Regions from separate parts of the Bacillus sp. JJ1566 genome, predicted to be linked through region 3. Evidence: predicted binding sites of a transcription regulator. Region 3 holds the regulator's gene; each other region holds the start of a gene.
What was found. Region 3 encodes Rex, which represses fermentation and respiration genes when NADH is low (regulators of the CRP and FNR family bind a similar motif). Its sites were predicted from a motif close to TTGTGAAATATTTCACAA; they were not measured.

Region 1: a site for Rex is predicted at 1,292-1,309, ahead of qoxA (cytochrome aa3 quinol oxidase subunit II). Genes of this name have one in related genera too.
Region 2: a site for Rex is predicted at 2,016-2,033, ahead of V7112_RS13755 (cytochrome C oxidase subunit II). Genes of this name have one in related genera too.

What each region holds. Positions count from the first base shown of each region.
Region 1 is NZ_JBALOP010000039.1:45,365-48,632, forward strand. Features, by position in the region: gene V7112_RS15170 (VanW family protein) at 74-925, opposite strand; gene qoxA (cytochrome aa3 quinol oxidase subunit II) at 1,369-2,265, shown strand; gene qoxB (cytochrome aa3 quinol oxidase subunit I) at 2,324-3,268, shown strand, end outside.
Region 2 is NZ_JBALOP010000032.1:17,916-21,183, reverse strand. Features, by position in the region: gene V7112_RS13770 (TIGR04053 family radical SAM/SPASM domain-containing protein) at 1-97, shown strand, start outside; gene V7112_RS13765 (Crp/Fnr family transcriptional regulator) at 269-973, opposite strand; gene modB (molybdate ABC transporter permease subunit) at 1,305-1,958, shown strand; gene V7112_RS13755 (cytochrome C oxidase subunit II) at 2,093-2,617, shown strand; gene V7112_RS13750 (cbb3-type cytochrome c oxidase subunit I) at 2,631-3,268, shown strand, end outside.
Region 3 is NZ_JBALOP010000073.1:39,693-42,960, reverse strand. Features, by position in the region: gene V7112_RS22800 (ABC transporter ATP-binding protein) at 1-753, opposite strand, end outside; gene moaC (cyclic pyranopterin monophosphate synthase MoaC) at 887-1,378, shown strand; gene V7112_RS22790 (redox-sensing transcriptional repressor Rex) at 1,381-2,022, shown strand; gene V7112_RS22785 (twin-arginine translocase TatA/TatE family subunit) at 2,058-2,249, shown strand; gene tatC (twin-arginine translocase subunit TatC) at 2,266-3,015, shown strand; gene V7112_RS22775 (YdiK family protein) at 3,056-3,265, opposite strand.

The sequences.
Region 1 (3,268 bases), on a different contig from region 3:
TGTCCTCATGACCCTATTCTATTATATTCACCCAGGTTGATTATTGTGTCGTGTTGTTTTATCCTTTATTGGCCTAAGGGATAATTTTTCGTGGTGCATAATTGATATCCTCCGACGAATAAATGGTTACGATAAGTGTTCCTCCGTGCACCTTTGCCCGAATTAAAATCGGCTGATTATATGTATTTTTAAAAAGAAAATCAGGCCCATACCAGCTAACTGTTGCATCGCGTCCCGGAGGCACATAGCCAACACGTTTACTATGGGAATAGCGCTTAATAATCTCAACCCCCGCTAGGTCAACGGCATTAAATAGGGTGGAGGAGGTTTGACAAATCCCACCTCCGATCCCTTCAATCAGTTCACCTCTAATGATTTCGGGGGCCGGCTGATAGCCCCTGGCAGCGGTTCGCTTTCCGACGACCTTATTAAATGAGAAGGTTTCATTTTGAAAGAGCACATAACTATCGATAGCTGCGGCTGAAAGAGCAATATTGGTCGAACGTTCTCTATTAGATGAATTAAAATGAGTCACATACTGCCCAATCCTTTTTACCCGAATTGTGGATAAAAGTTCACTGTCAACTCGTGGATAAATTCGCTCAATCGGTACCTCAAGGAAATCCCCTTTTCCAAAAAAAGTAGTGTAAAATAACTTCGTAAATTTATCCTTATTTAATTTTACGCCAACATGCTCCTTAACGATCTCTCCCGTTTTTCCGATTTTTGCGTCCTTTGCTTCCTCGTATACCTGTTCATCTAAATAGGTTAGAAAATCAGAATATTTTTTCGTGTTCAATGCAGGAACACCGAGTAATGGAAGAGAATATTCAGCCCGATTCACCGTGGCAATCGGATTTCCTTTATAGGTAATGTACAGATTATCCTGAGGATGAAATTGCTGTACAGAAAAGAAAAGCATCATAGCCCATAATAATTTCAGAGTCCCCACCACCTTTACGAATCATTCTTTTTTATAGTATGGATGGATATTCATAATTCCATTAAATTATGGCGGGAATTTTTTAAAATTAATATTGTAACAAAATGTTCAAAAACGGGAAAATGCCTGTGATATGCATCACATCAGGGGTTAAGGCGTTTATGCTAAGAAGATTTTCTTTTTACAAAAAATTCCTTCCCTTTTCTGTAACAACTTTTCAAGGAGCTTGATGTTATCATCATTTACACAGTGACAAAGATTTTAAGAAATTATTTTACAAAATAAACTTTAGCTATAGTTTTCAACATATTACAAAAAAAACGAGTAGCTAAAAAATTTTTGACAACTTTGTGAAGTTGTACACAATTTCGGTATGACGTACATAGTTGTGAAATAAGAGCATCCATTCGGAAAGGAGTACTTTTATGAAAATCAAATGGTTTTTCTTATCAATGGTTATTACTATTGCCACAGTGTTAACAGGATGTGAACCATTAATGGTCTTAGACCCAAAAGGTCCACAAGCTGAGAGGCAAGCCCATGATATCCTACTCTCAATTGGAATTATGTCAGTAGTGATTATTGTCGTTTTCGTATTGTTAGTATATATGCTTGTGAAATATCGAGCTTCAAAAATGCCAGAGGATTACGAGCCACCACATATTGAGGGAAATCCTTGGGTTGAAGCAATTTGTATCGGGATTCCAATCTTAATCGTTGGTTATCTTTCAGTTGTATCTGTTCAAAGTAACTACATTGTCGAGTCTGCACCAATAGGCTACGAAGACCAAGAACCATTGGTGATTTATGCTTCTTCCTCAGACTGGAAATGGCATTTTAGCTACCCGGAAGAGGATATTGAAACAGTCAATTACCTATACATTCCAACAGACCGACCACTTGAATTCAGATTGTATTCTTACGGGCCAATTACAAGCTTTTGGATTCCACAACTTGGCGGGCAAAAATACGCGATGGCCGATATGATTACGACTTTGCATCTTGCTGCTGATGAGCAGGGTGAATTAATGGGACGTAACGCAAACTTCAGTGGTAAAGGATTTGCCGAAAACACATTTAGCGTAAACGCCGTATCTCAAAAGGATTTTGAAGAATGGGTAGACGAGGTTAAAGAAACTGCGAAGCCGATTACTGAAGAAAAATTTGATGAGATTTTAGAACCAGGACACCTTGGTCAAATGACGTTTACTGGAACTCACCTTGAGTTCGCACCACCGCCGGAGCATAACCACGGATCAGGTGATGCCAAAGAAGATCATCAGGTTCACGAGGAAGATCAAACAGAGCATGAGAGTCATTAATTTTTAAATAAATTTTGAACGCCGAATTTTCACTTCAATTGAAAGGAGTAACAAACGGATGGAATTCTTTGAACGTTTTGCTATACCACATCCTAGTCCAGCCATCTATGCAGCGATGGTCGCAATTGGACTTACCGTAATCGGTATTATCGCTGGTTTAACCTATTTTAAAAAATGGGGTTATCTATGGCGCGAATGGCTAACAACCGTTGACCATAAACGAATTGGAATCATGTATTTAATCTCCGCCTTGATTATGCTTTTCCGTGGTGGGGTGGATGCAGTTATGTTGCGTGCACAGTTAGCTACACCGGAAGCAAAGCTGTTAGACGCACAGCACTATAATGAAATATTTACAACTCATGGTGTTATCATGATCATGTTCATGGCGATGCCATTTATCATTGGGTTTATGAACTACGTTGTACCTTTGCAAATCGGTGCGCGTGACGTGGCATTCCCACGTTTAAACGCAATTAGCTTCTGGCTCTTCTTTATGGGGGCTATGCTATTTAATATCTCCTTTGTAATTGGGGGATCACCTGATGCAGGATGGACTTCATATTTCCCACTTGCTGGCAATGATTTCAGTCAATCAGTTGGTACAAACTACTATATGATTGCACTGCAGATTTCAGGTCTTGGTACAATGATGACAGGTATCAATATGATCACTACGATTTTAAAAATGAGAGCACCTGGTATGACATTGATGAAAATGCCAATGTTCACATGGTCTACTTTAATTGCTAACCTCATTATCGTAACAGTGTTTCCAATTTTAACAGTTTTGTTAGCAATGGGAACAATGGATCGTCTATTTGGAACACATTTCTTTGCTAGTACAAACGGTGGAATGGATATGCTTTGGGCTAACCTATTCTGGGTATGGGGGCATCCAGAAGTATATATCTTAATCCTACCTGCGTTCGGTATTTACAGTGAGATCATTTCTACCTTCTCAGGAAGAAACCTATATGGTTACAAATCAATGGTTGGTTCA
Region 2 (3,268 bases), on a different contig from region 3:
TCGTGCATTTGCGATGACAGGAGATTACATGGAGAGTGAACCATTCTGTGTATATATCCCAGAAGCCCTTCGTAAAAAAGAAAAAACTCTACAATAACTAGAAAAGTGCAAGGCGCCCGCTTATCGGTGACAAGCGCAAGACAAGCGCTGACAGAAGGCGCTTCTTGCCTTCAGAAGCGATTGGCTTGTGACCTCGAGCCGATGGCGCCTGGAGCTAGACAATTGAAAGACCCATGGGCGCGCCATGGGTCTTTGTTATGTGTGTTCTTCACTCAATACTACAATACTTTGCTGGGCATTCCTCACATTGTATTTCCTTTTTAATATATGCTAAGTCGTGAATCGTAATATAGCCTCTTGTTACGGAAATTACTTTTAATGCACGTAATTCATGCAGCATCCGGTTTACACTTTCTCTTGTAGTTGCACAAAAATTAGCAAGCTCCTGATTTGTTAAGTGTAAATCTATTAAGATTCCATTATCGGTTTGAACACCAAAACTATTGGTCATTCGAACTAAGGTTGAATACAAAGCCCCTTTTTTACCCAATAAAACAAGATCTCTAAATTTCGTTTGTGTTTTTCGGAAATGGTCACTCATCCATTTCATAAATTCAAATGCAAGATTTGTGTTTTCAAAAAGTTTTCGCTCTAATTCGTCCTTTTGAATCACAGCAATTTTGCTATCTTCTAAAATTAGACAATCAAATAAATACTTCGGCTGATCGGTGAATAACGTCAACTCTCCAACGATTTCCATTTGGCTGCAAACCCGAAGTGACAATTCACTGCCATCGGACGTTCCTTTGCTAACCCTTACACGCCCAGATAGAATGAGATAGAGCTCCGATGCCTTCATACCTTCCCGAAATAAATAGGTTCCTTTCTTCATTTGGATGACGTGATTAGCTGATTTCAAAAGCTCTGTTAATTCATTTGAAATTAATGATTTTTGTAATGTTAATTGACTCATAGGTACCACCTTCCTAAGCAGGAATGCTATACTTGGTTAAGAGGAAGTTCAAAAAGTGCGGTGAATATGACACATCGAATTTCTGCGTTGGCTTGCTTCTCCGTTCCTCACGTATTAACTGCATACGCTCCGGTACTCAAAGCTGCACCGCCTTGAAATTCTCGGTCCTCTTCATCCTCCTTTTTGAACACTTACTATTAAGAAAATCATATAATGTTAGTTATACTCGAGGTGTATAATAAATCACACTTCTTGTAAAAATACTTCGTGAGACTTTGTAAAATAAGGATTTTCCAATTATGAACAATTTATAACAATTGAGGTCTAAATTATGGAACAGCTATTTTGGTCACCTATTAAACTATCAATAACCATTGCTATTACTGCGGGCTGTATTGTTTTGTTGCTTGGTTTAGTCACGGGTAAATGGATGGCACATAGGCAATTTAAAGGAAAACTTATTCTTGAGACATTATTAATGCTTCCACTTGTCCTCCCCCCATCGGTGGTAGGCTTTTTATTAATTGTGATATTTGGAAGAAATAGTTTTGTTGGCACATTTATTGAGAAATTAACTGGCCAACCCATTATGTTCACTTGGTGGGCTGCGGTGATTGCTTCAACCGTTGTGGCATTTCCACTTATGTATCAATCTGTAAAAACAGGCTTTCAATCCGTGAATCCAGATATTGAGGATGCTGCTAGGACAGATGGGGCGGATGAATTTCGGATCTTTCTTTTCGTTTCCATTCCATTATCAATCAAAGCAATCGTGACGGGGTTTATCTTAAGTTTTACCCGAGCGCTTGGTGAATTTGGTGCAACCCTTATGTTTGCCGGAAATATACCTGGCAAAACACAAACATTGCCAACCGCAATTTATGTCGCTATCGACAGTGGGCATATGGAACTAGCCTGGCTGTGGGTGCTTACAACTATCTTCATTTCCTTCCTAATGCTCGCGTCAACCTACTTAATTAAATAAAAAACAAAAAAGACGCATTCTTGACAAGTATGTGTCTTTTTCCGTTTTGCACCAAAAATGTGACAAACTTAACAGATTTATGTTTAGGCGATATGTGACAATCGTGCTGAATAGAGAATTAGGAGGGGGTCCTTTTGTACCAAACCGCAGCTTGGTATCTTTCCATTATTTTAATGACCTTAATTACAGTTATTTTTATTACCGTCGTATTAAAAACGAATAAACGAACAGATTATGAACCAATCCAGAAAAAATGGTACCGCTTTAGAACCATTTACTTCATTGTTCTGCTCGTTGTATTTGGAACAGCAACGTATTTTACACTTCAAGATCTTCCATTTGAAAGACCAGTATATGGACAAGAAGAAAATCCAATCATTGTTGATGTAGAAGCTGTTCAATTTGGCTGGAATATGAGCCAAACTGAATTCAAAGTTGGGGAACCAATCGAATTCGATATCACAAGTTCAGATGTTAACCATGGCTTTGGTATTTATGACAAAGATATGAATTTATTAGCACAAACTCAGGCAATGCCAGATTATACAAACACTGTTTACTATACATTCTCAGAGCCTGGCACATATCAAATTTTATGTATGGAATACTGTGGACTTGCTCACCATCTCATGATTGGTGAAATTATCGTAACAAATTAAGGAGGGGTTAAAAATGTCTACTAATATTTCAGTTGGAGGGACAAAAACCTTCCGAAACAAAACAATTACTATGTATCTATTAACAGGTAGTCTCATCATTTTATCAATGATGGTATTTGGGGTCTTGATGCTTGTGGCTCAAGGAAAAATGATTGAGGTAGACCCTGGATTCTTTTATGAGATTATGACTGTCCATGGTACTGGCATGATTGGTGCCGCTGCGTTAGCTGCAGCTGCCGTCATGTGGTATTTCTTAAGCAAATATGTTCAATTAAGCAAAACGATTCTGATCACCAATTTCATCACCTTCATCATTGGGGTTGTAATGGTGTTGGTGGGTATCTTTGTATTTGACTTTGCGGGAGCTTGGACTTTTCTTTATCCGCTGCCAACTATCTCAGCTGGTGGATGGGCTGTAGCAGGAGCAGCGCTTTATTTAAGCGGTATGCTTATACTCGGAGTCGGATTTTTATTGCTAAATTTAGATGTTGCTAGAGCGATTATTAAACAATATGGAAGCTTAGGCGGAGGGTTAGGCTGGTCAATTGTATTTGGAAAGGAAAAAGGCTATGGTCCTCCAGCAGCTGTCGTCGCTAGTACAATGGTTTCGATTGTGAATACTACCGCATTAATTGCGGGAGCAACTGTATT
Region 3 (3,268 bases):
ATAGTTGCTGTAGTTTCCGACATATTTGGTGCTTGTGTGTCTCGAAATCTCATAGACCTGGTTGACGACTTTGTCTAGGAAGTACCGGTCATGAGAAACAATTAAGAGTGCACCTGGATAGCCTTGTAGATATTGTTCAAGCCAGGTAAGAGTGCTAATATCGAGGTGGTTGGTTGGCTCGTCCAGAATCAATAAATCAGGTTTTGTTAGTAATAGTTTACAAAGGGCTAAGCGCGTCTTTTGACCACCACTTAAGCTAGATATTTTGGTTTCATAGTCTTTGTCTGTAAAATGAAAGCCATGTAGAATCGATCGAATATCGGCTTCATATTGATAGCCACCCTTTTCTTTAAAATCGACCTGGAGCTGATCATATTCTTCGAGTAGCCTTTGATAATCAGTTGGGTTTTCAAAAACAGATGGGTCTCCCATTTTTACTTCAAGTTTTCTTAAGTCTTTTTCTAGTTTTTGTAAAGATGCGAAGACGGTAAGCATTTCTTGCCAAATGGTAAGATTTGATTCAAGTCCAGTGTCCTGTGCAAGGTAATCAATAGTGACGCTTTTTGGCTTAATAATTTCACCGCCATCATGGGACATGTGACCAGCAATTATTTTTAATAAGGTTGATTTTCCGGCACCATTTCGGCCAACAATAGCAATTCGGTCGCGAGTTTGTACTTCTAATTTTATATTGGATAAAATAAGATCAGCAGCAAAATACTTTTTGAGCTGATTTACTTGTAGTAAAATCATACTATTTCACCTCTTGTTTCTAACAACAGTGTATCTTATATTATCTTAATAGAGCAACTGCAATGATAATGTTCACAGATGTTCCAAAGACAGATGTGGTAAAATAGTGTATAGTTTATGGGAGGGTACATATATGACATCATTTACCCATTTTAATGAGCAAGGTCGGGCAAAAATGGTCGACATTACAGAGAAATCTGATACTGTTCGTACAGCAATTGCAAAATCGAGTATTACTGTAAATAAATTGATTTATGAGCAAATAATAAAGAATGAGATTAGCAAGGGGGATGTTCTAGCTGTTTCCCAGGTTGCCGGTATTATGGCAGCTAAAAAAACATCAGAGCTAATCCCGATGTGCCATCCATTGGCATTAAAAGGCGTCGATATCCGTTTTAGTTGGACGACCCAAGGTGAATATATTTTACATATCACTGTAACAGTTAAAACAAAGGGAAGCACCGGTGTTGAGATGGAAGCCCTTACGGCTGCATCGGTTTGTGCGTTAACTGTGTATGATATGTGTAAAGCGGTTGATAAAGGCATGGTGATTGGGCCAACCTATTTAACTGAAAAAACAGGTGGAAAGAACGGAGATTTTAAAAGGCCAGTAGCGGGGGAATAAACATGAATCTGGAACAATCAAAAATACCACAAGCAACTGCCAAAAGGCTGCCACTTTATTATCGGTTTTTGAAAAACTTGCATGCCTCGGGGAAGCAGAGGGTATCATCTGCAGAGCTGAGTGATGCGGTAAAGGTTGATTCAGCCACGATTAGGCGCGATTTTTCCTATTTTGGTGCATTGGGAAAAAAAGGGTATGGCTATAATGTCAATTATTTATTATCCTTTTTTAGTAAGACACTTGATCAGGATGAGTTAACAAAGGTTACGTTAATCGGTGTTGGTAACTTAGGTACTGCATTTTTACATTATAATTTTTCAAAAAATAATAATACAAAAATTGAGCTTGCGTTTGATGTGGATTATAATAAAGTAGGTAGTAGTATTGGCGGAGTAAAGGTGTGTCATTTAGATGATCTTGAAAAAGAATTGCCTGATGATGTCACGGTTGCTATTTTAACAGTGCCGGTTGGCGCAGCACAGTCAATTACTGACCGCCTGGTGAATAAAGGGATCAAAGGTATCCTTAATTTCACTCCAGCAAGAATCAATGTGCCCGAACATATACGGGTTCACCATATTGATCTAGCTGTTGAGCTACAAGCACTTGTTTACTTTTTAAAGCATTATTCGAATGAAGAATAGAAATAGATTTTATAATTGTTGGGAGGTGGCTCATGATGGGAAATCTTGGATTTGGTAGTATTCTATTGATTGTATTTGCAGCATTGTTAATCTTCGGACCTAAGAAGTTACCTCAATTAGGAAAAGCTGCAGGAAATACATTGCGTGAATTTAAAAACGCAACAAAAGGCTTAGCAGATGATGACGATGATGATGTTAAGAAGAATGAAACTCCTGATGTGAAGTAATGATAGGATGAGTCAGATGAACGAAAGAGAAATGTCCGTCTATGATCATATTGGTGAGCTGCGAAAACGACTGATTTATGTAGTCGTTTTCTTCTTCATTGTTGCACTGGGGAGTTTTTTTCTCGCTGAGCCGGTAATTGTTTACTTGCAAAATGCTGAGGAAGCCAAAGAGCTGACAATGAATGCTTTCCGTATGACAGATCCAATTAAAATTTATATGAATTTTGCCTTTATTATTGCGTTTGTTATCTCTTCTCCTTTTTTACTGTATCAGCTTTGGGCCTTTATTAGTCCAGGCTTGTATGAGAAGGAAAGAAAGGTAACGTTGAGTTATATTCCGATTTCGGTAGGATTATTTTTAGTAGGGGTTTCATTTTCCTATTTTATTTTATTCCCATTTGTTGTGAACTTTATGACGCGGTTAGCGGGTCGTCTTGAAATAAATCAGGTAATCGGGATTAATGAGTATTTTCAATTCCTGTTACAGCTAACCTTACCGTTTGGCTTTTTGTTTCAGCTACCGGTTGTTGTAATGTTCTTAACTAGGCTTGGAATTGTCACTCCGATGTTCTTATCGAAAATAAGGAAATATGCGTATTTTGTCCTTCTAGTAATTGGAGGTTTAATCACACCTCCTGAGCTAGTCTCTCATTTAATGGTCACCGTTCCGTTATTCGGTTTATATGAGATCAGTATTCTCGTATCAAGAAGTGCCTACAGGAAGGTGCTTAAAGCGGAAATGATGGCAGCTAATAGTATGGAATAATCGCTGAAGCTAGACATAAAAAATAACCTCTGTCCAGAGGTTATTTTTTTACGTTTGTCACTTTTTTGATTTTGAAGTGCAGGGAGAACATTCGGATTGCCACAGCAAAGTCGAATGTTGCTACAACTGCAAGAAGAATAGTTGAAAAGTTCCAAATCGTCTCCGTTGCACTATTAATTGCAATATAAGTAAATAATATTCCCATTAATGCGTAAATGATGCCCATGGCAAAAGGTGAAGTTCTTCGCATAAA